DNA from 4 places in the Streptomyces sp. NPDC026206 genome. Region 1 is predicted to be linked to each of the others. Evidence: riboswitches for the same ligand, from Rfam matches in the RefSeq annotation. Region 1 holds a riboswitch; each other region holds the start of a gene.
The links. Region 1 has a riboswitch for cobalamin ahead of AB0F13_RS16700 (HoxN/HupN/NixA family nickel/cobalt transporter). Riboswitches for the same ligand answer to the same signal wherever they lie in the genome.

Region 1 (7,180 bases):
GGCACCTACGAGAAGCTCCGCGAGGCCGGCCCCGTGCACCGCGTCACCGGCCCCGACGGCAGGCCCGCCTGGCTGGTCACCCGCTACGAGGACGTACGCAAGGGGCTCGCCGATCCGCGGCTCTCCCTGGACAGGCGCAATGCCCTTCCCGGCAACTACAGCGGCTTCTCGCTGCCCCCGGCGCTGGACGCCAACCTGCTCAACATGGACCCGCCCGACCACACGCGGGTCCGCCGCCTGGTGGTGAAGGCGTTCACGCCCGGCCGGGTGGAGAAGCTGCGTGCGCCGGTGCGCGCGATCGCCGACGAACTCCTGGACGCCGTCGAGCCGGACGGGCGTGCGGACCTGCTCGCGGCGTACGCGGGTCCGCTGCCGATCATCGTCATCTGTGATCTGCTCGGCATCCCGCAGGGCGACCGGCGCGACTTCCGGGTGTGGACCGACGCCCTGATCACCCCGGACCGCGAGCGGCCGCACCTGATGAAGGAAGCCGTCGGCAGCATGATGGGCTTCCTCGGCGGGCTCATCGAGAGCAAGCGGGCCGATCCCGGCGACGATCTGCTCTCCGATCTGATCGCGGCGGAGGACGGCGGGGACACCCTGTCCCGGGACGAGCTGACCTCGCTGGCCTTCCTCATCCTCTTCGCCGGCTACGAGAACACGGTCCACCTCATCGCCAACTCCGTCCTCGCCCTGCTGGACCGGCCCGGGCTGCTGCGCGAGCTGCGAAAGAATCCGGACGGACTCGGAACGGCCGTGGAGGAGCTCAGCCGGTGGGACGGGCCGGCTCCGCTGGCGATCCGCCGCTTCCCGCTGGAGGACGTGGAGATCGGTGGAGTGACGGTTCCGGCCGGCGAGACAGTGCTGTTGTCCGTGGCCTCCGCCAACCGCGATCCGCGCCATTTCCCGCACCCGGACCGCCTTGACCTGCACCGGGAGCGGTCGGGGCACCTCGCGCTCGGGCATGGAATCCACTACTGCCTGGGCGCGCCGCTGGCCCGGATGGAGCTGGAGACGGCGCTCGCCGCGCTGCTGGAGCGCTTCGGAAATCTGGAACTCGACGCTCCGAGAGACTCCCTGGCCTGGCGTCCCACTATCAGGGCACGTGGCCTGATTTCGCTCCCTGTGCGCTGGTAATCGACAAGCCGAACAGGTTTTTGATGCATAACCCATCCTTGATGCGGTAGAACTGTCCTCGAGCCCGCCCGGTGTGCATCCCCCGTCGCACCGGGCGGGCCTTTGTCGTCCGCTGCCGTCCAGCCGCCGTCCGTGCGCTCAGCCGCTGCCGGGCGGGAACTTCAGCAGGACCACCGCCGCCAGCATCTGGACGCTCACGGACGCCGCGGCCTTGTGGGTCGGCAGGTGGTGCTGTCCGCGGATCAGCAAGGTGGCCAGGGCGCAGCCGAACGCGGCCGTCACCGAGGCGGCGGCGCGCACCGGCGCCGAGCCGGCCGGCAGCCAGGTGTCCAGGGCCAGCCGGGGCAGGTCGCTCGCCCAGAAGATGACGACGAACAGGCTCGCGGTGGGCCCGAACCTGCCGTTGCCCCCCAGGCGGCGAGCGATGGCGTGGGTGGCGGTGCCCAGCAGCACACTGGCGAGCATCATCACCGCGGAGCCGATGGCCATCGCCTCCAGCGCCAGCACGGGACTGACCCCCCACTGCCCCCAGAAGGAGTCCTTGGCCAGCGTCCCCAGCGCCCCGCACAGCAGGGAGACGAACGCGGCCGCCCCCCAGACGCTCCGGTCCCGTGCCTCGTCGAGCACTTCGACGGGCCGGTACCAGAGCCCGAATATCAGGCGGTGCCAGAGCAGCTTGCGCGGCTGGCCGGTGGGAACGGGCGGGGGAGGGACAGTGGTCACGGGCATGAGTGCCGTTTTATCACCGTTCGGCCGGGCCACCGGAGCCCGGTCCGGGCGGCCGGGTTTCCGGACGGGCCGTCAGGCCGGTGTCGGCTTCCTGGTGTCCGGGTCGGCGTCGGGCCCCGTTCCCGGCTCGTCGGGGGCATCGAGGCCGGTGCCGGGATCGGGGGTGTGGAGGAACTCCTCGCTGATCTCCCGCGGCCCGAAGGGCCAGACCTTCTCGTACGCCGCCCAGAGCACGAAGGCCACACAGCCCGCCGCCACCCAGACCAGCGACCACTCGATCGGGTGCCGTCCGGGCGAGCTCTTGTCCGAGTAGCCGTAGATGACGAGCCAGCCCGTCAGGGCCACCACGCTCGGCAGCGGATGCAGCCACACGCGGTACGGCCGCCGCAGCCCCGGCTGGCGCCGGCGCAGCACGGACAGTGCCAGTACCTGCGCCAGCGCCTGCACGATCACCATCACGGCGGTCAGCAGCTGGATGAGCGTGGCCAGGTCGGTATGACGGCCGATCAGGAAGCCGACGGCGGTGAGCACCCCCATCGTGGCCAGCCCCAGTACCGGGAAGCCGTGGCGTGGGTGCAGCTTGGCGTACGGGCGGAAGAAGACCTTCTCGCGGGCGGCGTCGTACGGCGCCCGGGAGCCGCCCAGCAGCCCGGTGAAGACCGAGGCGACGGCCGTGACGAGGATCAGCACCGTGACGGTGTTCGCGGCGCCCTTGCCCCAGGCCTCCTCCAGCACGGCGGAGGCGACGGAGGAGTGGGCCGCCGATCCGGGGTCGAGCATCTGCCTCCAGTCGATCACGCCCAGGGTGCCGATCTGCAGCAGCAGATAGATGCCCATGATGCCGAGGATGGAGTAGACGATCGCGCGCGGCAGCGTGCGCCCGGGATCCTTGATCTCCGCGCCGAGGTAGGCGACGGTGTTGTAGCCCAGGTAGTCGTAGATGCCGATCGTCAGGCCCGCGGCGAAGCCGATCCAGAAGTGATGGGTGGTCACCTCGAAGGCGTGGTCGGGGTAGGTGAAGGCCCGGTCCGGGCTGAAGTGGGTGAAGGCGGCGACGATGACGAGCGTGACCGAGGCCAGCATGACGCACCACAGCACAGCCGTGATCCGTGCGATGTGGTCGACCCGCCGCCACAGCAGCAGGATGATGAGGGCGATGACGGCCAGCCCCGTCAGATCGCCCTGCGTCTGCCCCATGCCCGGCCAGAGGTAGCCCAGGTACTGCACGAAGCCGATGATTCCCGTGGACATGCCGATCGGGATGAAGAGCATCGCCGTCCAGACGAACAGGAACGGCACCAGCTTGCCCGTCCGGTACTGGTACGCCTGCCGCAGGTACACATAGCTGCCGCCCGCCCTCGGCATCGCGGCCCCCAGCTCCGCCCAGATCAGCCCGTCCGCCAGGGCCAGGAGCGCGCCGGCCACGAAGCCGATGACCGCCTGCGGACCGCCGAAGGAGGCCACCATCAGGGGGATGGTCACGAAGGGCCCGATGCCGCACATCTGGCTCATGTTGATGGCGGTGGCCTGGAACAGCCCGATGCGGCGCACGAACGCGCCCCGCTGGCCGGGCACCACCGGCTCCTCGGACACGTGCTGCGTGCCTGCCGAATCTGTCATGGCGTCAGCCCCTTCTCGTTCGTCCACTGCACTCGTACACCGGCCTGCCTGACGCGTCCATTACCTGCGGGGTGTCGGCGACTCTGGCGCCACGCCCGACGGGCAGTCAAGATCTGTGCACGAAGAGCAAGAACGAAGAGCAAGAACGAACAGCGAAGAACGAAGAGGACGAGGGAGCAGACAATGCACGGTGGAAGAGTGGCCGTAGTGGGCGGCAGCATCGCGGGATGCGCCGCCGCGCTCGCCGCGGCCCGCGCGGGCGCCGATGAGGTCGTGATCTACGAGCGGGCCCCCGGCGGGCTCCAGGACCGGGGCGTGGGCCTCGCCGTCCGCGATGAGCGCTACGCCGAGCTGGAGGCGGCCGGCTACATCGACGCCACCATGCCCTGGGTGCGGCTGACCAGGCGCACCTGGCTCACCCGGGACGGCGGTGACCGCGCCGGACGGCGGCTGGCCCAGCTGCCGTTTCCGTTCCGCTCGTACAACTGGGGCTCGCTGTGGCGGGAGTTACGTACCCGCGTCCCGGCATCCGTCGACTACCGGCAGGGCGCGGCCGTCGAGCAGGTCGTCCCCGGGCCGCACGGGGTGGGGCTGCGCCTCGCCGACGGGCGCGAGGAGCGTTTCGACCTCGTCGTCGGCGCGGACGGCTACCGATCGGTCGTACGGGCGGCCACGCGCGCCGCCACTGCGCCCGTCTACGCCGGCTATCTGGCCTGGCGCGGCACCGTGCCCGCCGAGGCGCTGCCCGGCCCGCGCACCGCCTGGGCCGAGGACGAGGCGGCGACCGTCACCTTCCCCGGCGGCCACATGATCGCCTACCGTATCCCCGGCCCCCACGGCGTCGGCACCTCCGCCAACTGGGTCTTCTACACCGCCCCGCCGCCGTCGGCCGCCGCGGCGCTGAAGGATCCGACGAGCCTGCCGCCCGGCAGTGTGACCGACGAGCTGATCGCGCATCATGCCGCCCTCGTCGAGCGGCACTTCCCGCCGTACTGGCAGGAATTCGTGCGGCTCACCCCCAGGGCCGAGGCCTTCGTCCAGCCCCTGTACGACCTCGCCGTGCCGCACTACGGCGAGGGCCGGCTCGTCCTCACCGGTGATGCGGCCGCCGTGGCCCGCCCTCATGTGGGCAGCGGCGCCGTCAAGGCCCTGCAGGACGCCACGGTCCTGGAGCGGTGTCTGCGCTCGGCCGGGACGTGGGAGGAGGCGGTAGGGGCGTACGACGCCGAGCGCTCGGCCGGCGGCCGGGCCGTCGTCGATCTCGCCCGGCGACTGGGCCGGGCGCAGGTCCAGGCCACCCCCGACTGGGCGGCCATGGACCAGGGCGCGGTCGAGCGGTGGTGGCAGGAGGCAGCCGACGGGGAGCGGTGTTTCGGGGGCCAGGAGTTAAAGTGGCCGGGCCGTGGTGTTCGGGAAGACCGGTGACGGATCCTCGTGGTCCCATTCCGGAGCGGCCCTCGCCACTGTGATCGGGGAGTGACCGTCCCGTTCCGCGCGCCCCGGGCGCGCGGAGCCACTGGCCGCAGCCGGCTGCCGGGAAGGCAGGGGCGGGCGCGAATGGACCCGTAAGCCAGGAGACCGGCCACGGCATCTCGAAATGATCCACGAGGTGCTGGAGCGTTCAACCCCGATGACTGTGCTTTCCAAGTCCACCGAATCCCCCGGCGGCACCCTGCCCGCCTTCCGCTGGCGCCGCCAGGACACCCTGCGCACCGCCGGCCTGCTGGCCGTCATAGCCGCCCTGCACGTCGTCGCCTTCGGCGTGCTCTTCCTGCTGGTCGTCCCGAACCACTACACCGTGGACTCCAAGGTCTTCGGTGTGGGCCTCGGTGTCACCGCCTACACCCTCGGCATGCGGCACGCCTTCGACGCCGATCACATAGCCGCCATCGACAACACCACCCGCAAGCTGATGGCCGACGGCAAGCGCCCGGTCTCCGTCGGCTTCTGGTTCGCCCTCGGTCACTCCAGCGTCGTCGTCCTGATGGCCCTGCTGGTGGCCGGCGGCACCCAGCTGGCCGGGACGCTGCTGAACGAGGAGTCCACCACCCACCAGACCCTTGGCCTCGTCGGTACGACCGTCTCCGGCGGCTTCCTCTACCTCATCGCCGCCCTCAACCTCATCGCCCTCGCCGGCATCCTGCGCATCTTCCGCGCAATGCGTGAGGGCCGCTACGACGAGGCCGAGCTGGAGCAGCACCTCGACTCGCGCGGCTTCATGAACCGCATCCTCGGCCGCTTCACGCGCTCCGTCACCCGCCCCGGGCAGATGTACCCGCTGGGCTTCCTCTTCGGCCTCGGCTTCGACACGGCCACCGAGGTCACGCTGATGGTGATGGCCGGCAGCGGCGCCGCCGCCGGGCTGCCGTGGTACGCGGTCCTGTGCCTGCCGCTGCTGTTCGCCGCCGGCATGAGCCTGTTCGACACGCTCGACGGCACGTTCATGAACTTCGCCTACCAGTGGGCGTTCTCCAACCCCGTCCGCAAGGTCTACTACAACCTCACCATCACCGGCCTGTCCATCGCCGTTGCCTTCCTCATCGGCACCATCGAGCTGGTGGGGGTCCTGCACGAGAAGCTCGGCCTGGACGACGCGGTGACCGGCTGGATCGCCGGACTGAACCTCGACAACGTCGGATTCGTCATTGTCGGGCTGTTCGTGGTGGTCTGGGCAATCGCGCTCGCGTACTGGCGCCTGGCCAAGGTCGAGCAGCGCTGGGCGGCCCGCACTACCACCGCCACCGCCCTCACGGACCCGTGAGCGGGGCAGGCGGAGATGAAGCCGGGAGTCAGGGACGCCCGCACCCCTGACCCTCGCACTCCTTCCTCGCCCTGATGACAGGCGGGCCGTTCCCGGCGGACTCCTCCCGCACCACCACCCTGGTCGGCCCGCCGCACGTCGGACAGATCCGCGACGAGGGATCACGCTCCCGGTCGACCGCCGCGGCGATCCTGTGCAGGGGGCCCGCGGCGGTATCGGTGTCGGACATGGGCTATCCCGTTCACTTCCACGCTTGTCGCACTGCAGAGGGCTGCATCGTGGCGCACGACCCCTGATCACGTCAGCGCCTTGCGCTGTGATCACCCTCTGGGGGGTGAGAGGTGCACAGGAGCTGACGCGGTGACTGTTCCGTGCCCCGTCTGGGGGGGCACCTCCCAGCGGTAGCCGGGGAGATTGAGGACCGGGGGTCCGGGGCGGAGCCCCCCGGTTACGGGAAGGGGCGGGGTGGGGGAAATAGAGTCGTGCGCATGCACGACCCCTACGTCCGCGTGCGCGGCGCCCGCGAGCACAATCTCCGGGCCGTCGACGTCGACATCCCCCGCGACGCCCTCGTCGTCTTCACCGGAGTCTCCGGCTCCGGCAAGTCGTCGCTGGCCTTCGGCACCGTCTACGCCGAGGCCCAGCGCCGGTACTTCGAGTCCGTCGCCCCGTACGCCCGCCGGCTCATCCACCAGGTCGGTGCCCCCAAGGTGGACGAGATCAGCGGGCTGCCGCCCGCCGTCGCCCTCGAACAGCGGCGGTCCTCGCCCACGTCGCGCTCCTCCGTCGGTACCGTCACGACGCTCTCCAACTCCCTGCGCATGCTCTTCTCCCGCGCCGGCACCTACCCGGCGGGGGCCGGGCGGCTGGACTCCGACGCCTTTTCGCCGAACACCGCCGCCGGCGCCTGCCCTCAGTGCCACGGGCTCGGGC
Region 2 (7,180 bases), on a different contig from region 1:
ACGACCACCGGCAGCCGGCCCGCCCGGGCGATGCCCATGTTGACGATGTCGCTGCGGCGCAGGTTGATCTCCGCCGGGCTGCCCGCGCCCTCGCAGATCACCGCGTCGTGCGTACGCCGCAGTTCCTCCAGGCACTGGGTGACCGTGCCGAACAACTGCTCCTGCCGGCCCGCGTGGTAGCCGCGGGCACTGAGCTCGCCCACCGGCCTGCCCATGAGGACGACCTGGCTGCTGCGGTCCCCGCCGGGCTTGAGCAGCACGGGGTTCATGAGCGCGCTCGGCTCGACGCGCGCCGCGGCCGCCTGCATGGCCTGCGCGCGCCCTATCTCCGCGCCCTCGCGCGTGACGTAGGAGTTGAGCGACATGTTCTGCGCCTTGAACGGCGCGACCTTGACGCCCTTGCGGACCAGCCAGCGGCAGATGCCGGCGGTCACGACGCTCTTGCCTGCGTCCGAGGTGGTCCCGGCCACCAGCAGGCCCCCGCCCAGCGGGCGCGTGGGCCCACTCCTGTCGGCTGTCACCGATTCCTCCTCCTTGCGACGCTTGCGAGAGAGAGCCTGCCCACGACGGCGGCCCCCAGGGCCAGCGCCGAGACCCGGCGCGAGAGCCGCACCGCGCGTTCGATGTCCGCCACCTCCACGGGCCGGTTCTCCGCGCCGAGTACGGGGCGGTGTTCGACGCGGCCGGCGTAGGCGAGGGTGCCGCCCAGGCGCACCCCCAGCGCGCCGGCGAACGCGGCCTCGACCGGTCCGGCGTTGGGGCTGGGGTGGCGGGAGGCGTCGCGCCGGGCCACGCGCCAGGCGCCGCGCGGGTCCGGTCCGGCGAGCACGGTGAGGGCGGCGGTGAGCCGGGCGCCGGGCCAGCCTGCGACGTCGTCGAGCCGGGCGGAGGCCCAGCCGAACCGCCGGTGGCGGGGCGACTTGTGACCGACCATGGCGTCCAGGGTGTTGACCGCGCGGAAGCCCACCAGGCCGGGCACCCCCGCCAGGGCCCCCCAGACGAGGGCGCCCACGACGGCGTCGGAGGTGTTCTCGGCGACGGACTCGACGACCGCCCGTGCGATCTGCTGCCCGTCCAGGGCCTGCGGGTCGCGCCCGCACAGGTGCGGCAGCCGCTCCCGGGCGACCTCCAGGTCGCCGGCCGCGAGGGCACCGCCGACGGCCCGCGCCTCACGGCCCAGGGACGTACCGCCCAGCACCGCCCACGTCGCGGCGGCGGTCAGCGCGGTGCCGGCGGCGGGGGAGCGGCGCGCGGTACGGGCCAGCAGCGCGGCGCCGGCCGCTGCGCCGCCCGCGCACAACAGGGCGTGCAGGGTGCCGTAGCCGCGGTGGTCGCGCCACAGGCGCTGTTCGACGGCGTGTGCGGCGCGCCCGAACGCGGCGACGGGGTGACCGCGGCGCGGGTCGCCCAGCACGAGGTCGCAGGCGAAGCCGAGCGCGGCACCGCAGACGAAACCGATGTGATCCTCACGCAGGTGATGCCTGCGCATCGCGCGCACCGGTCAGGCCGCCGTGAGGCCTTGGCGGGGACGGTGCACAGGGGGCAGTGGTCGGCGGCAGCCAGGCATGGTGATGTGTCCTCACTCAGGGTCCGCGCCCTGGCTCGACGTGACCGGCGACCAGAGTCTCCTGGCTCCCGGATCGGCGTCGCCCCGGCCTTCCGGCCCGCGCTGGCGGACCGTGGCCCTCGGTGGGGGACACTCCCCGGTGACAGTGGCGGGACCGCGCCGGATTCGCACCGGCTTCCTCTGCTGTCGCCGTTTGGCTCCGGAAGTCCACCACGGCCCGGGAAGGGCAGTCAACTCACGGTTGACCTGCGGCCTTCCCGGGCCGTGGGGGAGGTATTCGCGGCGTTCGAGGGGCTCAGGAGACGATGAGGTGGATGCCGTACCCGACGGCCGCCGCGCACAGCGCGAAACAGGCGTAGGCGCCGGCGCGCGTGAGCGTGCCCGGGCCGCCGGCCGTGACTGCCCCGTCGGCGGGTCCGTCCGGCTGCACCTGGGGCTTGCGGGACGACGTGCCGACGATGCCGAGGGTGAAGACGCCCACGAGGGCGACGGTCACCACGAGGCTGACGCCGAAGACCTGGCCGAGGGCTTCCCAGTTGATCTGCATGACGGGATTCCTTGGTTCCTTAGCTCGTCGCCGCGGCGGCCGCCGGAGCGGCTGCCCGCTCGGCGGGGGCGGGGGCGGCGGAGAGGGGGCCGGCCGGCGGCGGGGCGACGGCCTGGAGGGCGGCGGTGATGACACCGGCGGGCTCGGCGGGCAGGCCCTGCGGCTGGTTGAGGTCGTTGACGTTGTCGTGCGTGACCGGCTTGCGGCGCGAGGCCGCCCAGATCGCGCCGGACACGGCCAGGCCGAGGACGGCGACCGCGGCCACGCCCCAGTCGCCCTGGTCGGCGAGGAGGGCCGCGCCACCGGCGACCAGGCCCGCGGCGGGCAGGGTCAGGCCCCAGGCGAGGACCATGCGGCCGGCGGTCGACCAGCGCACCACGCCGCCCTTGCGGCCGAGGCCGGCGCCCATGATCGAGCCGGAGCAGACCTGGGTGGTGGAGAGCGCGAAGCCGATGTGCGAGGAGGCGAGGATCACCGTCGCGGCGCCGGTCTGGGCGGCGAAGCCCTGCGCCGGCTTGATGTCGGTGAGGCCCTTGCCGAGCGTCTGGATGATGCGCCAGCCGCCCAGGTACGTACCGAGCGCGATGGCCAGGCCCGCGGAGACGATGACCCACATCGGCGGGTCGGAGTGCGGGGCGACCACGCCGCCGGCGACCAGGGCGAGGGTGATCACGCCCATCGTCTTCTGGGCATCGTTGGTGCCGTGCGCGAGGGAGACCAGGGCGGCCGAGGCGATCTGCCCGGCACGGTAGCCCTTGGCGGTCTCCTGCTCGTCGCGGCCGCGGGTCAGGCGGTAGGTGAGCCGGGTCGCGCACCAGGCGGCGAGGCCGGCCACGACCGGCGCGGCGACCGCCGGGATGAGGACCTTCATGACGACCTTGTCGGCGTTGACCGCGTCGAAGCCGACGGCGACGACGGTCGCACCGATCAGACCACCGAAGAGGGCGTGGGAGGAGCTGGAGGGCAGTCCGGCCAGCCAGGTCAGCAGGTTCCAGACGATCGCGCCGACCAGCCCGGCGAAGATCACTTCCGGCCGGATGCCGGCGGCCTCGTCGATGATGCCGCCCGAGATCGTCTTGGCGACCTCCACGGAGAGGAACGCGCCGACGAGGTTGAGCACCGCCGACATGGCCACCGCGACCTTGGGCTTGAGGGCGCCCGTGGAGATGGTGGTGGCCATGGCGTTGGCCGTGTCGTGGAAGCCGTTCGTAAAGTCGAACACCAAGGCCGTGACGATCACGATCCCGATGAGAAGCGTGATGTTTTCCATTCACCCAGGCAATCAGCTCGATGGTCAGTACGCGGCGACCGTAGGGACCCAGGGTGAACGGAAGGTGAACTGGGACGGGCTGAGCGATGACGCGAACCGGAGGCGGAGACCGATGACGGCATACGAACAGGCTGTGGGCGGGCAGGACGGCATACCGCACATATGGGGCCGGGTCGTGGCCACGGCCCGCCGCACCACCGCCGACGGGCTCGTGGTGGGCACCTCGGGGAACGTCTCCGCACGCGTCGGCGACGTGGTGCTCGTCACTCCCACCGGCGTCCCCTACGACCGGCTCGGACCCGGCGACGCGGTCGGCGTGGACCTTCAGGGCCGTCAGGTCCTCGGCGAGCTGAGCCCCACCAGCGAGCTGCCGATGCACCTCGCCGTCTACCGCTCCACCGACGCCGCCGCCATCGTGCACACCCACGCCGTGCACGCCACCGCCGTCTCCACCCTCGTCACCGAGGTACCGCTGATCCACTACATGGCCGCCGCCCTCGGCGGACCGGTCCGCGTCGCCCCCTACGCCCTCTACGGCACCGAGGAACTGGCCGGCCACATCCTGCGCGCCCTCGACGGCCGCACCGGCTGCCTGCTGCAGAACCACGGCACCCTCACCTACGGCGCCACCCTCGACCAGGCCTACGACCGCACCGCCCAGCTGGAGTGGATGTGCCGGGTCTGGCTCACGGCCGCCGCCCTCCCCGGCCGCACCCCGTCCCTGCTGACCCCCGAGCGGCTCGACGAGGCCGCCGACAAGCTCCGGGGGTACGGACAGCGCGGCTGAGCCCCGCCCGCTGGCCACCACCGCGACCCGCGCCCACACTGGAGGCGATGGTGCTCCGCACAGCGGCGGCCGTGGCCGCCACCACACTGATCGGTGCCGGAGCGGCCGCGGTGGCGGCCGGGCGGTACGCCGGTGACGCCGCCCTCAAGGCGGACCCCGGCCGGCCGCTGCCGGGCGAACCGCGCCTGGCCCTCCACGACGTCGCGGACGGCACGGTCACCCTCGGCCGCACCCCCGCGTCCCTGCGCCCGGGCACCTACGGGCTCGCCGGGCGCCGCATGCGCGCCGTCGTCGGGCCGGTCGTCGCGGACGTCTCCCACCCGCACGACCGCGTGGTCCGCCGCCTGGAGCGCGTCACCCACGGCAGCCCGCGGCCGGGCGACCACGTCTGGCTCACCCCGCAGGTGCACACCGGCAACCCGCGCACGGCCCTCGGCCTCGACCACGCGGAGGTGGACGTCCCCGGCGAGCTGGGCCCGCTGCCCGCGTGGTTCGTGCCCGGCACCCGCGACACCTGGGTGATCACCGTGCACGGGCTGGGCACCACCCGCGAGCACCCCATGGTGATCCTGCCGTTCCTGCACCGGCAGCGGCTCCCCGTGCTCTGCCTCGCCTACCGCGGCGACGCCGACGCGCCCCGCCCGGCGCACGGAATCAGCCATTTCGGCGCCGGTGAGTGGCGGGATCTCGACGCCGCCATCCGCTACGCGGTCCGCTACGGCGCCCGCCGGGTGGTCCTGCACGGCTGGTCCACCGGCGCCACCATGGCCCTGCTGGCCGCCGTGGAGGGCACGGACCCGCAACTGCGCGGCCGCATCGGCGGCCTCGTCCTGGACGCCCCGGTCCTGGACTGGCCGGCCGCGCTGCGTGCCCTCGCCGGCCGCCGCGTCCCGGCATCCCTCATTCCGCTTGCGGTCCGGGCGACCGAGGGCCGCACCGGCCTCGCCCCCGGCGCCCTGCTGGCCGCCGCCGACCCGGCCCGGCTGACCGTGCCGACGCTCGTCGTGCACGGCACCGACGACACCCTCGCGCCCCTGGCGCACTCGCGTGAACTCGTCGCCGGACGACCGGAACTGATCACCTTGCGGACGGTGCGCGGAGCCGGTCACGCCGGGTCCTGGAACGCCGATCCGCAGGGCTACGAAGAGGCCCTGCGGCGCTTCCTGACCCCCCTCATGTAGGGCGCCCGCGGCCCCCCGCCGGCACCCTCGCCACCGGCCGTCACCGCTCGTCGGCGGCCGGATAGTTGATTCCGATTGGGTTTTCGGAGCGTGAACGGCAAGACTGCTCCTGTGACGTCCCGTACTCCGCGCGACTCCCGGCTCAGACTCGTCCCCCGACAGCCGATCGCCGCCGCCCGCCGGGCCGTGGCGAACCGAGGCTCCCGCCCGGCTCCCCGCCCGCCCGCGGGCACCCCGGCCCGGCCGGAACTCGCCCACCAGGCGAGAGGCGGGCTGGCCGGCGCCGTCCGCCTGGCCCGCTGGGCGGCCGCCGAGTGCGGTCACGGCACCACACTGCGGCCGGGCACGGCCGGGGGGCTGAGCGAGGAAACGGTCGAGCGGGCCGCCGCCGCCCTGGGGCTGACGGCAAGCCAGGTACGGGCCGACTGGGACCGGGCCCGCCTCGCCGGACTCCTCGAACTGCACGGCGGAACCGCCCGCCCCGGCTGGCGCCTGCAGGCCTGGGACCGCGACGACAGCGCCGTGCTGCGCGGCTGGGTCGCCCTCTTCGACGCCTGGTCCCTCGCCCACCCCGAGCCCGCCGGCACCGACTCCACCGTCGCCGCCGAGGTCGTCGAGGCGGCCCCCCAGCTGCTGTCCGTCATGCACCTGTCGGCCGGACCCGTCTCCGTCGCGATGCTCCTGGACCTGCTCCAGCAGCGCGTCGCCGAGATCCGCGCCGAGCGCTGCGAGGTCCCCTACGGGCCCCCGCACGTGCCCCCGGCCCCGCCGGCCCCCGCCACCGGCGGCGACCCGCTGCCCGAGCTGCTCCACTGGGCCCTCGAAGCCCTCGCCTCCGTCGGCGCCCTGGTCGTGCGCGGCGGCTCCGGCCCCCGGGCCGAGGCCGTCCTGACACCGCTCGGCAACTGGGCCGTGTGGGTCAAGCTCGAACAGATCTGCGTCGCCGCCCAGAGCCCCGCCGGGAACATCGAGCTGTCCGCCGAAGCCATGCTGCGCGGCTGCGCCGACCTGACCCCGGGTCCCGCCCGTGCCGAGTACCGCGCCTGGCTGGCCGCCCGTCCCGTGCGCAGCGCCGTCGAGGAACTCCTCGGCACCGCCCGCGGCGACGACGCGATGGTGCGCGGCCTCGCCTTCGAGGCACTGCGCGCCGTGGGCGCCCCCGCCGAACCGGCGGTGCGGGCCGCGGCCGGGGAGCCCGTCCTGCGCCCGTACGCCCTGCTGTGGCTCGCCGAGCACGAGGGGCACGACCCCGAGGAGGCCGCGGAGGTGCTCACCCGCGAGGAGGCGACCTGGCTGTGGGTGGACACCGCGGCCGCCGTGGCGGACCACGGCGAGAGCCGGCTGCTGGTGCGGCACCTGGAATCGGCGGTGCAGGGCACGGTGCCCGGCCTGCTGGAGGAGGTCCGGGCCGTCGGCCATCCCCGCACGGTCCAGGTGCTCGTCGCGCTGGCCGCGGCGCACCCGGACCCGGCCCTCGCCAAGGCCGTGCGCCGTGCCGCGTTCCAGGTCCACCGCGGCGGGGCCTGATCAGAACCAGCCCGTCCGGGGGCACCTCCCAGCGGTAGCCGGGGGAGGTGAAGGGGCGGGGCAGGGGCAGGATCCCCCCGCCCCCTCAGCCCACGATCTCCGGCCCCTTCGGGGCGTACGTGCCGAAGCTCCACAGGTTGCCGCCGACATCGCGGGCCATGTAGTCCCGCGACCCGTACTCCTGGTCCGTCGGCGGCATCAGGATCTGCACGCCGTGCTCCACCGCCCGCCGGTGGTGGGCGTCGGTGTCCTCGACCACCACATAGATGCCGCACGGCCCCGCATCCGACATGGCCTCGTC
Region 3 (7,180 bases), on a different contig from region 1:
GGCCGAAGCGCAGGGCGCCCAGGGCGAGTTGCAGCAGGCCGGTGACGAGGACGATGGCGCCGAGTGTGCCGAGGCCGAACTCCCGCACGGCTTCGAAGACGAGCACGGTCAGCCCTGCCGCCGGGCCGCTGACCTGGAAGGTGCTGCCGGGCATGGCGCCGACGACGAGGCCGCCGACGATGCCGGTGATCAGGCCGAGCTCGGCCGGCACCCCGGAGGCGACGGCCACGCCGACGCACAGCGGCAGGGCCACCAGGAAGACGACGAGGGAGGCGAGCGCGTCACGGCGCAGGACGGGAGGGTCTTTGAGGCTGGAGAGCATGGGTGAGGGTTCCTTGTGGTTCAAGGTGGTGCACGGCGGAGTGCTGCGTGAGGAGCGGCTGCGTGAGGAGCGGCTGCGCGCTACAGCGGGCCGAAGGCACGGCTGCCGCCGGGCCGGTGCGCCCTGACCGCACCGGTGTGCACCTCGTAGTACCAGGCGTGGAGGGACAGCAGTCCGTCGTCCATGCGTTCACGTACGCACGGGTAGGCGCGCAGCCTGTCGAGCTGGGCGACCGCGTGCTGCTGCACCGCCTCCGCCATGTCGGCGGGGACTGCGGAGGGGTCCTTCACCCGCGGGGCCCGCACGGCCCGCGGTACGGCACGTTCCAGCCAGCCCCGCACGGCTGGGGCGGACGAGAGGTCGTCGTCCCGCACGATGGCGCTCACCGCTCCGCAGTGGGAGTGCCCGCAGACGATGATGTCGCGGACATTGAGGACGCGGACCGCGTACTCGATGGTCGCGGTCTCACCGGCGGGGTGGTCGTTGTGGTACTCGGGAACTATGTTGCCCGCGGTGCGGAGCTCGAAGAGTTCGCCGGGGCGCGCGCCGGTGATCAACGACGGTACGACGCGCGAGTCGGAACAGGTGATGAACAGGGCCTCGGGGGACTGTCCGGCCTCCAGGGGCCGGAAGGTCTCGGCGTTCTCGGCCACGTGGCTCGCGAACGAACGGGCGTTGTCAATGAGCGACTTCATGTTGGCCTGCCTCCTGCACCCCTTCAATCAGAGGGGGGCGCGGTGTGGTCGGGTCGGGTCATGTCAGGTCGGATCGGCATTGCCGGACAGCGGGCGCCACGACGGCGGGGCGCCAACGGCAGCCGTGATGTGTCCGATTCTCCACGGCTGCCGCTACGAGCACTTTACCCACACATTACCTGCCGATGACAGTCTTTATCTTTCTCAAACAGCGGGCGCAGGGGCGCACTTGACGTGTTACGGATAACACCCGCACTCCACACCGCACTCCACGCCGCGATCAACACCGCTACATGCCTGACCATTTGGACTGCTCAGAGGCATTCACGGCGTCCTTGACACCCTGATTGGTACAGTCCAATATCCCGACTGTCCGGGCAACCGGGGCACCGGACATGCGCGCGGCACCGTGCGGTGCCGGCCGGAGGGGGCGCACATGAAACTCACGCAGCTGACCCACGCGGTGCTGCAGCCGGGGTTCGAGGGCACGACGGCCCCCGACTGGGTCCGCCGCCGGATCGCCGACGAGGGCCTCGCCTCCGTCGTCCTCTTCGGACGCAACATCTCCACGCCCGAACAGGTCGCCCGGCTCACCTCCGCCCTCCGCGCCGAGAACCCCGACCTGATCATCGCCATCGACGAGGAGGCGGGCGACGTCACCCGGCTGGAGGCCTGGACCGGCGCCTCGCGCCCCGGCAACCTCGCCCTGGGCGCGGTCGACGACACCGCGCTGACCGAGTCGGTCGCCCAGGACACCGGCCGGGAGCTGCACGCGGCCGGCGTCACCCTCGACTACGCGCCCAGCGCCGACGTCAACTCCAACCCCCGCAATCCCGTCATCGGCGTGCGGTCCTTCGGCTCCGACACCGCGCTGGTGGCCCGGCACACCGCGGCCTGGGTGCGCGGACTGCAGTCGGCGGGGGTCGCCGCCTGCGCCAAGCACTTCCCCGGCCACGGCGACACGGCCGTCGACTCCCACCACGACCTGCCCACCGTCGCCGCCTCCGCCGCCGAGATCGCGGTGACCGCCCTGCCGCCCTTCGTCGCCGCGATCGAAGCGGGCGTACGCGTCGTGATGACCGGCCACCTGCTCGTCCCCGCCCTCGACCCCGGCTTCCCCGCGACCCTCAGCCGGCGCATCCTGACCGGCCTGCTGCGCACCGAGCTGGGCTTCGACGGGCTCATCGTCACCGACGGCATCGAGATGAGCGCCGTGACCTCGCGCTACGGCATCGACGGCGCGACCGTGGGGGCCGTCGCGGGCGGCGCGGACGCCGTGTGCGTCGGCGGCGAGAGCGCGGCGGAAGCGGTGACCGAACAGCTGACGGCCGCGCTGGCCGGGGCCGTTCACGACGGCACGCTGCCGGAGGAGCGCCTGGCCGAGGCGGCCGGCCGGGTCGCGGAGTTCGCCACCTGGTCCGGGGAGCGGTTCAGGGCCCGTACGGCCGGGGACGGCGTACGCTCCGGCATCGGGCTCAGTGCCGCCCGGCGCGCCCTGCGCGTCGTCGGGCCGCCGGCCGGTGCCCTCCCCCTGGGCGCCGACCCGCACGTCGTCGAGTTCGCCCCCGCCTCCACCCTCGCCATCGACCGGCAGACCCCCTGGGGTGTGGCCGCGCCCCTGCGCGAACTGCGGCCCGCCGCCACGTCGGTACGGCTGACCCAGCGCGAACTCGCCCGTGACGCCGGCCTGCTGGGCCGCACCGCGCTCGCCCCGGCCACCGGGCGCCCCCTGGTCGTCGTGGTCCGCGACGCCGCCCGGCACGCCTGGATGGCCGACGCCCTCGGCCGTCTCCTGGGCGAGCGGCCCGACGCGGTCGTCGTCGAGATGGGCGTCCCCACCGCCGCCACGCCCGGCGCCGTGCACGTGGCGACGTACGGCGCCACCCGCGTATCGGGGCAGGCCGCGGCCGAGTTCCTCGCGGGGACAAGCGGAACCGGCACCGTCTGACGTTGTCATTCCGATATGCGGATAGGGGGTGACGTCCCGAGGCGCCCTCCCCTAGATTTCCTGCGCATTACGCACGTGATCGCACAGGGGACGGAGTCACGCATGTCTGAACCACCCGCGCAACCACCCGGAAACGGCCGCAGACCGGTCGTCACCGTGCCGCTGATCATCGCCGGCGTGTGCCTGGCGGTGCCCTTCGCGGCGATGCTCTGGGTCGACTCCTACTCCCGTCTCACCCCGGCCTTCATCGGCATTCCCTTCTTCTACTGGTACCAGATGCTGTGGGTCGTCCTTTCGACGCTGCTCACCGTCGCCGCCTACGTCATAGTCCGCCGCCACGAGCGGCGGACGCGGGAAGCGGCGGGGGGTGAGTCCCGGTGAAGGACGGCGTGAACGGTGTGGCACTCACCGTCTTCATCATCTTCTTCCTCGCCGTGACCGTCATGGGCTTTCTGGCCTCGAAGTGGCGGCGTGCGGAGAACGCGAACAATCTCGACGAGTGGGGCCTGGGCGGCCGCTCCTTCGGTACCTGGGTCACCTGGTTCCTGCTGGGCGGCGACCTCTATACCGCCTATACGTTCGTGGCCGTTCCGGCCGCCATTTACGCGGGCGGCGCGGCGGGCTTCTTCGCGGTGCCGTACACCATCCTGTGCTACCCGCTGGTGTTCACCTTCCTGCCGCGGCTGTGGTCGGTCTCGCACAAGCACGGCTATGTGACCTCCTCGGACTTCGTCCGGGGCCGGTTCGGCTCCAAGGGCCTCTCGCTCGCCCTGGCGCTGACGGGAATTCTCGCCACCATGCCGTACATCGCGCTGCAACTGGTCGGCATCCAGGCCGTTCTGGATGTGATGGGCGTCGGCGGCGGCGAGAACACCAACTGGTTCGTGAAGGACCTGCCCCTGCTCATCGCCTTCGGCGTGCTCGCGGCCTACACCTATTCCTCGGGGCTGCGCGCGCCCGCGTTGATCGCGTTCGTCAAGGACACCTTGATCTACATCGTGATCATCGTGGCGATCGTCTACATCCCGATCAAGCTCGGCGGCTTCGACCACATCTTCGCGAAGGCGGGTGACGCGTTCGCGGCCGAGAATCCGGCCACCGGCAAACCACGCGGCTCACTCGTTCCCGGCGCACAGGCGCAGTGGTCCTACGCCACACTCGCACTCGGATCGGCGATGGCGCTGTTCCTGTATCCGCACTCGGTGACCGCGGTCCTCTCCAGCAGGAGCCGTAATGTCATCCGCCGCAACACCACCATTCTTCCCCTCTACTCCCTGATGCTGGGCCTGCTGGCCATGCTCGGCTTCATGGCCGTCGCCGCCGGGGTGAAGGTCAAGAACGGTCAGCTGGCGATTCCGCAGCTCTTCGAGGACATGTTCCCCGACTGGTTCACGGGGGTGGCCTTCGCGGCGATCGGCATCGGCGCGCTCGTTCCGGCCGCGATCATGTCGATCGCCGCCGCGAATCTGTTCACCCGCAACATCTACAAGGACTTCATCAAGCCGGACGCCTCGCCCGAACACGAGGCGAAGGTCTCCAAGCTCGCCTCCCTGCTCGTCAAGGTCGGCGCCCTCGTCTTCGTCCTGACCATGGACAAAACGGTCGCCATCAACTTCCAGCTGCTGGGCGGCATCTGGATCCTGCAGACCGTCCCGGCGCTCGTCGGCGGCCTCTTCACCCGCTGGTGCCACCGCTGGGCGCTGCTCGCGGGGTGGGCGGCCGGCATGACGTACGGGACGTGGCGGGCATACGAGACGCCGAGCGCCACCCAGGATCATTTCGGGAATACCAACCTCATTCCCCTCATCGGCGAGAAGGGGTACATCGGCCTCACCGCCTTCCTCCTCAATGTGATCGTCGTCATCGTGGCGACGTTCGTCCTCAGGGCACTGAAGGTGCCGGACGGCGTCGACCGGACCCGGCCGTCGGACTACACCGCCGACGCCGGCGACCCCGGCGTCCGTACGGACCTCCCCCCGGCCACCGTGGGAGCCCCCGGCGGGCACTGACCCGTCCCCCCTCCCGGAGGGCCGTCACATCCCCGCCCAGGGGGCGTGGCGGCCCTCCTCTCTTACCCTGCAGGGCCCGCCCGTTAGCACATTCCGCAACCGCTTCATGACGGGACGACACAACATGTGGGGGCGCGTACGAGGCCCGGCACTAGATGTATGCTCGTGCTCGCTGTCGTCGCAGGGGAATCCGGTGGAAATCCGGAACTGTCCCGCAACGGTGTATGTGTGCGCATATACACAGCGCACCCGAAGTCCGAGGACCTGCCGACAGCGCGTCCACCACCGAGCCTGCCCTGGGCTCGGCTATGGGCGTTGAATTCGTCCGGGCCCCGCGGTTGGGCCGACGGACGCCTACGAGCTGTGCCCTGGTGCAAGTGGCATGCCCGTACGCGACCGTCGCGCGCACCCGCCCGGCCCACCCCAGCCGAGCGAGGGAGAGCCACACGTGACCATCGCGCCCGCAGATCCGGTTTCAGCGAACGCGGAAGCGACCGGCCCCGGGACCGCGCTGCTGCGCACCCTGACCGATCTCACCGCCGATCTGCCCGCCACCGACCCGGGCAAGGTCGCCGCCGCCGCGCTGCGCGGCCGGCACCCCGGTTCGGACGAGGCCGAGCTGCGCTCCCTCGCCACCGAGGCCGCCGCCGGCCTCATCGCCGAGGAGCCCGAGTACTCCAGGCTCGCGGCCCGGCTGCTCACCCGGGCCATCGCCGACGAGGCGGCCGGCCAGGGCGCGACCTCCTTCTCCGCCTCGGTCGCCGTGGGCCACCGCGAGGGCCTGATCGCGGACGGGACCGCCGCCTTCGTGGCCACCCACTCCGAGCGCCTGGACGCCCTCGTGGCGGCCGCCCTCGCCGACGGCGCCGACGACCGCTTCGGCTACTTCGGCCTGCGCACCCTGCACAGCCGCTACCTGCTGCGCCACCCGATCACCCGCAGTGTGATCGAGACCCCGCAGCACTTCCTGCTGCGCGTGGCCTGCGGCCTGGCCGAGGACCACTCCGTGCGGGCCCTGGAGGACGTCGCCGAGCTCTACGGGCTCACCAGCACGCTCTCCTACCTGCCGTCCTCCCCCACGCTCTTCAACTCCGGCACCCGCCACCCGCAGATGTCGTCCTGCTACCTGCTGGACTCGCCGCTGGACGAGCTGGACTCGATCTACGACCGCTACCACCAGGTGGCGCGCCTGTCGAAGCACGCGGGCGGCATCGGCCTGTCGTACTCCCGCATCCGCTCGCGCGGCTCGCTCATCCGCGGCACCAACGGTCACTCCAACGGCATCGTGCCGTTCCTGCGCACCCTCGACGCCTCCGTCGCGGCCGTCAACCAGGGCGGCCGGCGCAAGGGCGCGGCCTGCGTCTACCTGGAGACCTGGCACGCGGACATCGAGGAGTTCCTGGAGCTCCGCGACAACACCGGTGAGGAGGCCCGCCGCACCCACAACCTGAACACCGCGCACTGGATCCCGGACGAGTTCATGCGCCGCGTCGAGGCCGACGCCGACTGGTCGCTGTTCTCCCCGGCCGACACGCCCGAGCTGGTCGACCTCTACGGTGACGAGTTCGACGCCGCCTACCGCAAGGCCGAGGCCGACGGCAAGGCCGTCAAGCAGATCCCGGCGCGGGTCCTGTACTCCCGCATGATGCGTACCCTCGCGCAGACCGGCAACGGCTGGATGACGTTCAAGGACGCCGCCAACCGCACCGCCAACCAGACGGCCGAAAAGGGCAAGGTCGTCCACTCCTCGAACCTCTGCACCGAGATCCTCGAGGTCACCGACGACGGCGAGACCGCGGTCTGCAACCTGGGCTCCGTCAACCTGGCGCAGCACCTGGGCGCCGACGGCCGGATGGACTGGGAGAAGCTCGACCGTACGGTCCGTACGGCCGTCACGTTCCTCGACCGTGTCGTGGACATCAACTTCTACCCGACCGAGCAGGCCGGCAACTCCAACAACCGCTGGCGCCCGGTGGGTCTGGGCCTGATGGGTCTGCAGGACGTCTTCTTCCGCCTGCGCCTGCCCTTCGACTCCCCCGAGGCGAAGGAGCTCTCCACCCGCATCTCCGAGCGGATCATGCTCGCGGCGTACGAGGCCTCGGCCGACCTCGCCGAGCGGCACGGCCCGCACCCGGCCTGGTCCGCGACCCGCACCGCCCGCGGCGTACTGCACCCGGACCACTACCCCAACGCCGTGCCGGGCTGG
Region 4 (7,180 bases), on a different contig from region 1:
CCGGGTTCGGCGGCCCGCTCAACGCCTTCGAGCTCACCAAGGCGATGATCGCGGCCGGTGCCGCGGGCATCCACTACGAGGACCAGCTCGCCTCCGAGAAGAAGTGCGGCCACCTCGGCGGCAAGGTCCTCGTCCCCACCGCCCAGCACATCCGCACCCTCAACGCCGCCCGCCTGGCCGCCGACATCGCCGACGTGCCGACCGTGATCGTGGCCCGTACCGACGCCCTCGCCGCCAACCTCCTCACCAGCGACGTCGACGAGCGCGACGCGCGCTTTTGCACCGGCGACCGCACCGCCGAGGGCTTCTACCGCGTCGAGCCCGGCATGGCCCCCGTCATCGCCCGCGGCCTCGCCTACGCCCCCCACGCCGACCTGCTGTGGATGGAGACCGGCACCCCGGACCTCGCACAGGCCCGGGAGTTCGCCGAGGCCGTCCACGCCGAGTACCCCGATCAGCTGCTCGCCTACAACTGCTCGCCCTCCTTCAACTGGCGGGCCGCCCTCGACGACGACCGGATCGCCAAGTTCCAGCGCGAGCTGGGCGCGATGGGCTACCGCTTCCAGTTCATCACCCTGGCCGGCTTCCACTCCCTCAACCACGCCATGTTCGACCTGGCCCGCGGCTACGCCGAGCACGGCATGACCGCCTACGTCGACCTGCAGGAACGCGAGTTCGCCGACCAGCGGCACGGCTTCACCGCCGTCAAGCACCAGCGCGAGGTCGGCACGGGCTACTTCGACCTGGTCAGCACCGCGCTCAACCCGGCGGCCGAGACCCTCGCCCTGCGCGGCTCCACCGAGGAGGAGCAGTTTTGAACGGCACAGTGAGCGGCACCGCGATACGACGCGTCGGCGTCGTCGGCGGCGGCCGGATGGGCGCCGGCATCGCCGAGGCCTGCGCCCGCGCCGGACTCGACACCCTCGTCTGCGAAGCCGACGCCCCCGCCGCCCATGCCGCCCGCGAGCGGATCGTCCGCTCCCTCGACCACGCCGTCCGCCGGGGCAGGGCGACCGCGGCCGAACGCGACGACGCCCTGGCCCGGCTCGCCTTCACCGGCACCCTCGACGAGCTCGCCGACCGCCAGCTCGTCATCGAGGCCGTGGTGGAGGACGCCGGAATCAAGAGCGAGGTCTTCGCCGCCCTCGACAAGATCGTCGAGGATCCGGGGGCCGTCCTGGCCACCAACACCTCCTCCATCCCCGTCATGCGGCTCGGCATGGCGACCACCCGCGCCGACCGTGTCGTCGGACTGCACTTCTTCAACCCCGTGCCCGTGATGCCGCTCGTCGAGGTGGTTGCCTCCCTGCACACCGGGGCCGAAACCCTGCGCACGGCCGAGGAGTTCGCCACCACCGTCCTGGGCCGCGACGTGATCCGTTCCAAGGACCGCGCGGGCTTCGTCGTCAACGCGCTGCTGGTTCCCTACCTGCTCGCCGCCGTGCGCATGGCCGAGTCCGGCTTCGCCACCGCACACGACATCGACGCCGGCATGGAACGGGGCTGCGCCCACCCCATGGGACCGCTCGCCCTGGCCGACCTCATCGGCCTCGACACGGTCGCGGCGATCGCGGAGTCGCTGTACGAGGAGTTCCGCGAACCCTTGTACGCCCCGCCGCCGCTGCTGCGCCGCATGGTCGACGCCGGGCTGCTGGGCCGCAAGAGCGGGCGCGGCTTCCACCCGTACCCCACCGGATGAACACCCAAGATCGAACCTGTCCGGGCAAGGCCTGTCGGCGGGCGGCCGACTGCGTCTAGGGTGAAGACGCAGCCGGTTCGCCCCGCCATCCAGGCGGGCGCGTCGCAAGAGGGAACCCGGTGGGAATCCGGGACTGCCCCGCAGCGGTGAGCGGGAACGACCGCCGTCAGACGCACTGGGCCACCAGCGGCCCGGGAAGCGACGGCCAGTAGATGACGTGCCCTTGACGGGCGCGGCGCGCCCGCGAGTCCGAATACCTGCCGCTGCCCGCATGCACCCGCATGCGGCGATCTCGGTGGCCCCGAGGGCGGGCCGGCGGTACGGGCACGGCATGCCCCGGCATGCTCCACCCGGTGACCTGCCGTTCCTTCGCACCCGGGCCCCGCCGCGATCCCACCGCGACTCGCGAAGGAGAGTTCCGTGGCAACACCTTCCACCCACCGCACCGCCGCCCGCACCCGGGCCACCGTCCATGGCTACCCCCGGCAGGGGCCCGGCCGCGAACTGAAGAAGGCCGTCGAGGGCTACTGGGCCGGCCGCGTCGGAGCCGACGCCCTGCGGACCACCGCCGCCGCGCTGCGCCGCGACGCATGGAGCCGGCTCGCCGAGGCCGGCGTCCACGAGCTCCCCACCGGCGACTTCTCGCTCTACGACCACGTCCTGGACACCACCGTCATGGTGGGCGCCATTCCGGAGCGCTACCGCGCCGCCGTCGAAGCCGACCCCCTGGACGGCTACTTCGCCATGGCCCGGGGCACCCAGCAGCTCCCGCCGCTGGAGATGACGAAGTGGTTCGACACCAACTACCACTACCTCGTACCGGAACTGGGCCCGGACACCGCCTTCACCGCCGACTCCGCCAAGCAGACCGGCGAACTGCACGAGGCCCTCGCGCTCGGCCACACCGCCCGGCCCGTGCTTCTCGGACCCGTCACCTACCTGCTGCTGGCCAAGCCGGGGCCCGGCGCCCCGCCCGGCTTCCAGCCGCTCACCCTCCTCGACCGGCTCCTGCCCGTGTACGCCGAGGTCCTCGCGGACCTGCGGGCGGCCGGCGCCGAGTGGGTCCAGCTGGACGAGCCCGCCCTGGTGCAGGACCAGCCCCCGGCCGTCCTGAACGCCGCCGCCCGCGCCTACCGGGAACTGGGCGCCCGCACCGACCGCCCCAAGCTGCTGGCGGCCACCTATTTCGACCGCCTGGGCGACGCCCTGCCCGTCCTCGCGAAGTCTCCCGTCGAAGGCCTGGCCCTGGACTTCACCGGGCCCGCGGCCGCCAACCTCGACGCCCTCGCGGCCGCCGGCGGCCTGCCCGGCAAGCGCCTGGTCGCGGGCGTGGTCGACGGACGCAACGTATGGATCAACGACCTCGAACAGTCCCTGTCCACCCTCGCCACCCTCCTCGGCCTCGCCGACCGGGTGGACGTCGCGCCCTCCTGCTCCCTGCTGCACGTCCCCCTCGACGCCACCGCCGAACGCGACATCGACCCGCAGGTCGCCCGCTGGCTGGCCTTCGCCCGGCAGAAGGCCGACGAGACGGTCACCCTGGCCCGCGGCCTCGACCAGGGCGTCGACACCATCGCCCCGCAGCTCGCCGCGAACCGCTCCGCCCGGGCCTCGCGCGCCGCTTCCGCCCTCACCCACGACCCGGCCGTGCGGGCCCGCGCCGAGGCCGTCACCGCCGCCGGCACCCGCCGCCCGCAGCCGTACGCCGAGCGCGCCGCCGCCCAGCGGGCCCGGCTCGGCCTGCCGCTGCTTCCCACCACCACCATCGGCTCGTTCCCGCAGACCCCCGAACTGCGCGCCGCCCGCGCCGGCCTGCGGGCCGGGCGCATCGACGCCACGGCCTACGACGAGCGCATCGCGGCCGAGATCCGCGAGGTCCTGGCCTTCCAGGAGAAGGCCGGTCTGGACGTCCTCGTCCACGGCGAGCCCGAACGCAACGACATGGTGCAGTACTTCGCCGAGCAGCTGACCGGCTACCTGGCCACCCAGCACGGCTGGGTGCAGTCCTACGGCACCCGCTACGTCCGCCCGCCGATCCTCGCCGGTGACATCTCCCGCCCCGAGCCGATGACCGTGGCCTGGACCACCTACGCCCAGTCCCACACCGAACGCCCCGTCAAGGGCATGCTCACCGGTCCCGTCACCATGCTCGCCTGGTCCTTCGTCCGCGACGACCAGCCACTCGCCGCCACCGCCCGCCAGGTCGCCCTGGCCCTGCGCGACGAGGTCACCGACCTGGAGGCCGCGGGCACCGCCGTCATCCAGGTCGACGAGCCCGCACTGCGCGAGACGCTCCCGCTGCGGACGGCGGACCGGGCGGAGTACCTGTCCTGGGCCACCGAGGCGTTCCGGCTCACCACGGGCGGGGTGCGGGCGGACACCCAGATCCACACGCACATGTGCTACGCGGAGTTCGGCGACATCATCGCCGCGATCGAGGACCTGGACGCCGACGTCATCAGCCTGGAGGCCGCCCGCTCCCGCATGCAGGTCGCGGGCGAACTCGCCACGGCCGGCTACGCGCACGCGGTCGGTCCGGGCGTCTACGACATCCACTCGCCGCGCGTGCCGGGCACGGAGGAGATCGCCGCACTGCTGCGCAAGGGCCTCGCGGCCATTCCGGCGGAGCGGCTGTGGGCCAACCCGGACTGCGGCCTGAAGACCCGCGGCTGGCCGGAGGTACGCGACTCCCTGGAACACCTGGTCGAGGCCGCCCGCCGCGTCCGCGCGGAGCTCGACGGGCGCGGGTAGCCGCCGGGGCGGCGGATCGCCGGTCCGGGCGGAAGCGCGCTGCGGCGCTGGATTGCCTTCCCTGCGGCGGGAAGCGGGCGTTGCGGCGCCCGCTTCCCGCCGCGCGGCGGGGAGCGACCTCCGCCGGGGAGTCCGGCGGTGCCGGAGCGGGCGTGCGTGTCGGGCCGTTACGGCCTTGCCGTCGTCATCCTCGTCGTAGTCATCCTTGTCGTCGTCATCGAGCTGCCGCCGTGCCGGCCGGCATCGCTGCTGAGGGGCGGCGGGGCCGGTCCGGCGCGGCGGCTTCCGCGGTCAGTCCAGCGGCGGCCCGGACGCCGTCAGCGGTCGGCCGCAGCGCAGGTTCCACCGCCCGGCGCGACCGGAGAGTTCGGTGAGGGTCAGCGGGGGCACGTCCAGGCGCCAGAACACCTGGGGTGGCAGCCCGAGCGCGTGCACGGCCGCGGCGCGGATCACCGCGGGGTCCGCCACGGCCAGAACCCGGCCGCCGTCGCCGCTCACCCGGTCCTCCAGCCAGGCGCCCACCCGGGCGATCAGGGTGAGGAGGGTCTCGCCGCCGTGCGGCGCGGCCCCGGGATCCGCCAACCAGGCCGCCACCGCCTCCGGTTCACCGGCCGCCACTTCCTCCAGCGACCGGCCCCGCCAGCAGCCGGCCTCCAGATCGCGCAGCGCGGGCTCGGCGGCCGGGTCCAGGCCCAGCGCGGCGGCCGTCTGCAGGCAGCGCCGGGACGGCGCGGAAAAGGCCCGTGCACCGCGTGGCAGGGCACCCGCCGCCTCGCCGGCCCGGCGCACGGCCGCCTCGTCCAGCGGCGCGTCGTCGTCGAAGCGCGCGGCCCGCAGCGCGGGCCCCGGCGCGGGTGAGATCAGCATCACACGCACGGTCACGGTCCTTCTCCCCTCCGGGCCAGGCGGGCGCGCGGGCCCAAGGGCCCAGCAGACCACGGGCATCGGGCGGGGCGTGCGCGGGGGGTGCGCCTCCGTACGCCCGTAGCGCAGTGATCCCGCAGGCGGTACGGTCGCGTGTACATGACGACGGTGCGCTCGGAAGCCGGTGTGAATCCGGCACGGTCGCGCCACTGTGTACCTGACGGCCACCCCGGGGCACCCGGGGCGGCGGAGGAAGTCAGACCCGGCACCGTCGTCCGCACCAACGATCGGGACGCGTTGTTCCCCAGGAGGTTCCGCCATGGCCCAGTCCGCTGTCCCCGCATCGAGCACCCCCGCCCTACCGGAGGTCGCCCCCATTTCTCTGAAGGCCATCGCCCCCTGGGCGGTCTTCATGGGGATCCTGATGCTGGTCCTCCTCTACTTCGTCGGGGCGGAGCAGGGTGCCACCGCGCTCATCGCCGGCGAGGACGTGCACGAGTGGGTGCACGACGGCCGTCATCTGCTCGGCTTCCCCTGCCACTGAGACCAAGGGGAACGAGCTCGTGAACTCCGTATCCGTAAGAGCCCTCCTCGTGCGGGGCATGCTGGCCGGTCTCGCCACCGGCGTACTGGCCCTGATCACCGCCTATCTGCTGGGCGAGCCCCACGTGGACTCGGCCATCGCGTTCGAGGAGGCGCACAGCCACGACCACGGCGACGGCGTCGAACTGGTCAGCCGCACGATGCAGGCCACGGGCGGTCTGGCCACCGGTGTCCTGGTCTACGGCGTCGCGCTGGGCGGCATCGCCGCGCTGGCGTTCTGTGTGGCCCTCGGCCGCGTCGGCCGGTTCGGCCCGCGGGCCACAGCGGCCCTGGTCTCCACCGGCGCGTTCGTGGCGGTCTTCCTGGTGCCGTTCCTGAAGTACCCCGCCAACCCGCCCGCGGTGGGCGACCCGGACACCCTCGACCAGCGCACCGCGCTGTTCTTCCTGATGATCGCGCTCAGCGTGCTGCTCGCCGTCGGCGCGGTCATCCTCGGCAAGCGGCTGGCTCCGCGGCTGGGCAACTGGCACGCCACGGTGGCGGCCGGCGCGGCGCTGGTGGTGGCGGTCGGGCTCGCGTACGCGTTCCTGCCCGCCGGTGACAATGTGCCGGAGGGCTTTCCGGCGACGCTGCTGTGGCAGTTCCGCCTCTCGGCAATCGCCATTCAGCTTGTGCTGTGGACCGGCTTCGGGCTGGTCTTCGGCGAGCTCGCCGAGCGGCTCATCGCGCCGAAGGCGGCGCGCGAGCGGGAGCCTGATGTGGCGGTCACGCCGACGGGCTGACCGTAACCGGGGGCTCCGCCCCCGGACCCCCGGTCCTCAAACGCCGGACGGGCTGGATTTCCAGCCCGTCCGGCGATTGAGGACACAAGCACAGCCAGCCCGTCCGGCGATTGAGGACAGCGCAGCAGCCCGTCCGGCGTTTGAGGACCAGAGCCTCAGCCGCATCGGCGCCGCCTTCTTCGTGGCCGGTCCGCGACAGCGATCAGCAGCCCGCCCAGAATCGACATGTTGCTGAAAAACGCGACCCGGTGCTGCATCCGCTTGCCCGGGTCCTCCTCCGCCCAGTACGCGTGCCCCGCCAGCGTCGTCGGCACAAGACTGACCGCCAGGGCCAGGGCGCAGGTGCGGGGCAGGATGCCCAGGGCCAGCAGCGAGCCGGCCCCGAGATGCACCGCACCGTTCAGGCGCACCAGCGCCCGCGCGTCACGCGGCAGGCCCGGCACCCACTCGGCGATGGCGAGGGCCACGGGCGCGGCCGTCCCGGCCAGCGCTTCGGGGTGCTGGACGGTCCGCAGGCCGCTGCTGACGAACGCCGAGGCCA

Region 2: linked by a shared signal. The riboswitch ahead of AB0F13_RS18455 (cobalamin biosynthesis protein) and the one ahead of AB0F13_RS16700 (HoxN/HupN/NixA family nickel/cobalt transporter) in region 1 are both predicted to bind cobalamin.
Region 3: linked by a shared signal. The riboswitch ahead of AB0F13_RS02625 (ribonucleoside-diphosphate reductase subunit alpha) and the one ahead of AB0F13_RS16700 (HoxN/HupN/NixA family nickel/cobalt transporter) in region 1 are both predicted to bind cobalamin.
Region 4: linked by a shared signal. The riboswitch ahead of metE (5-methyltetrahydropteroyltriglutamate--homocysteine S-methyltransferase) and the one ahead of AB0F13_RS16700 (HoxN/HupN/NixA family nickel/cobalt transporter) in region 1 are both predicted to bind cobalamin.

What each region holds. Positions count from the first base shown of each region.
Region 1 covers NZ_JBEZYL010000010.1:94,101-101,280, forward strand. The annotation lists gene AB0F13_RS16680 (cytochrome P450) at 1-1,137, shown strand, start outside; gene AB0F13_RS16685 (YIP1 family protein) at 1,276-1,866, opposite strand; gene AB0F13_RS16690 (APC family permease) at 1,939-3,486, opposite strand; gene AB0F13_RS16695 (FAD-dependent monooxygenase) at 3,670-4,911, shown strand; cobalamin riboswitch at 4,873-5,088, shown strand; gene AB0F13_RS16700 (HoxN/HupN/NixA family nickel/cobalt transporter) at 5,117-6,247, shown strand; gene uvrA (excinuclease ABC subunit UvrA) at 6,736-7,180, shown strand, end outside.
Region 2 covers NZ_JBEZYL010000012.1:53,447-60,626, reverse strand. The annotation lists gene AB0F13_RS18460 (cobyric acid synthase) at 1-488, opposite strand, end outside; gene AB0F13_RS18455 (cobalamin biosynthesis protein) at 518-1,489, opposite strand; cobalamin riboswitch at 1,622-1,749, opposite strand; gene AB0F13_RS18450 (hypothetical protein) at 1,863-2,114, opposite strand; gene AB0F13_RS18445 (inorganic phosphate transporter) at 2,134-3,384, opposite strand; gene AB0F13_RS18440 (class II aldolase/adducin family protein) at 3,497-4,171, shown strand; gene AB0F13_RS18435 (prolyl oligopeptidase family serine peptidase) at 4,219-5,352, shown strand; gene AB0F13_RS18430 (hypothetical protein) at 5,464-6,879, shown strand; gene AB0F13_RS18425 (VOC family protein) at 6,965-7,180, opposite strand, start outside.
Region 3 covers NZ_JBEZYL010000001.1:558,676-565,855, reverse strand. The annotation lists gene AB0F13_RS02650 (SulP family inorganic anion transporter) at 1-322, opposite strand, end outside; gene AB0F13_RS02645 (carbonic anhydrase) at 403-1,017, opposite strand; gene AB0F13_RS02640 (glycoside hydrolase family 3 protein) at 1,454-2,965, shown strand; gene AB0F13_RS02635 (DUF3311 domain-containing protein) at 3,068-3,346, shown strand; gene mctP (monocarboxylate uptake permease MctP) at 3,343-4,974, shown strand; cobalamin riboswitch at 5,117-5,261, shown strand; gene AB0F13_RS02625 (ribonucleoside-diphosphate reductase subunit alpha) at 5,423-7,180, shown strand, end outside.
Region 4 covers NZ_JBEZYL010000014.1:128,155-135,334, reverse strand. The annotation lists gene aceA (isocitrate lyase) at 1-818, shown strand, start outside; gene AB0F13_RS20400 (3-hydroxybutyryl-CoA dehydrogenase) at 815-1,699, shown strand; cobalamin riboswitch at 1,756-1,979, shown strand; gene metE (5-methyltetrahydropteroyltriglutamate--homocysteine S-methyltransferase) at 2,120-4,450, shown strand; gene AB0F13_RS20390 (histidine phosphatase family protein) at 4,742-5,332, opposite strand; gene AB0F13_RS20385 (CbtB-domain containing protein) at 5,634-5,858, shown strand; gene AB0F13_RS20380 (CbtA family protein) at 5,878-6,639, shown strand; gene AB0F13_RS20375 (DoxX family protein) at 6,795-7,180, opposite strand, start outside.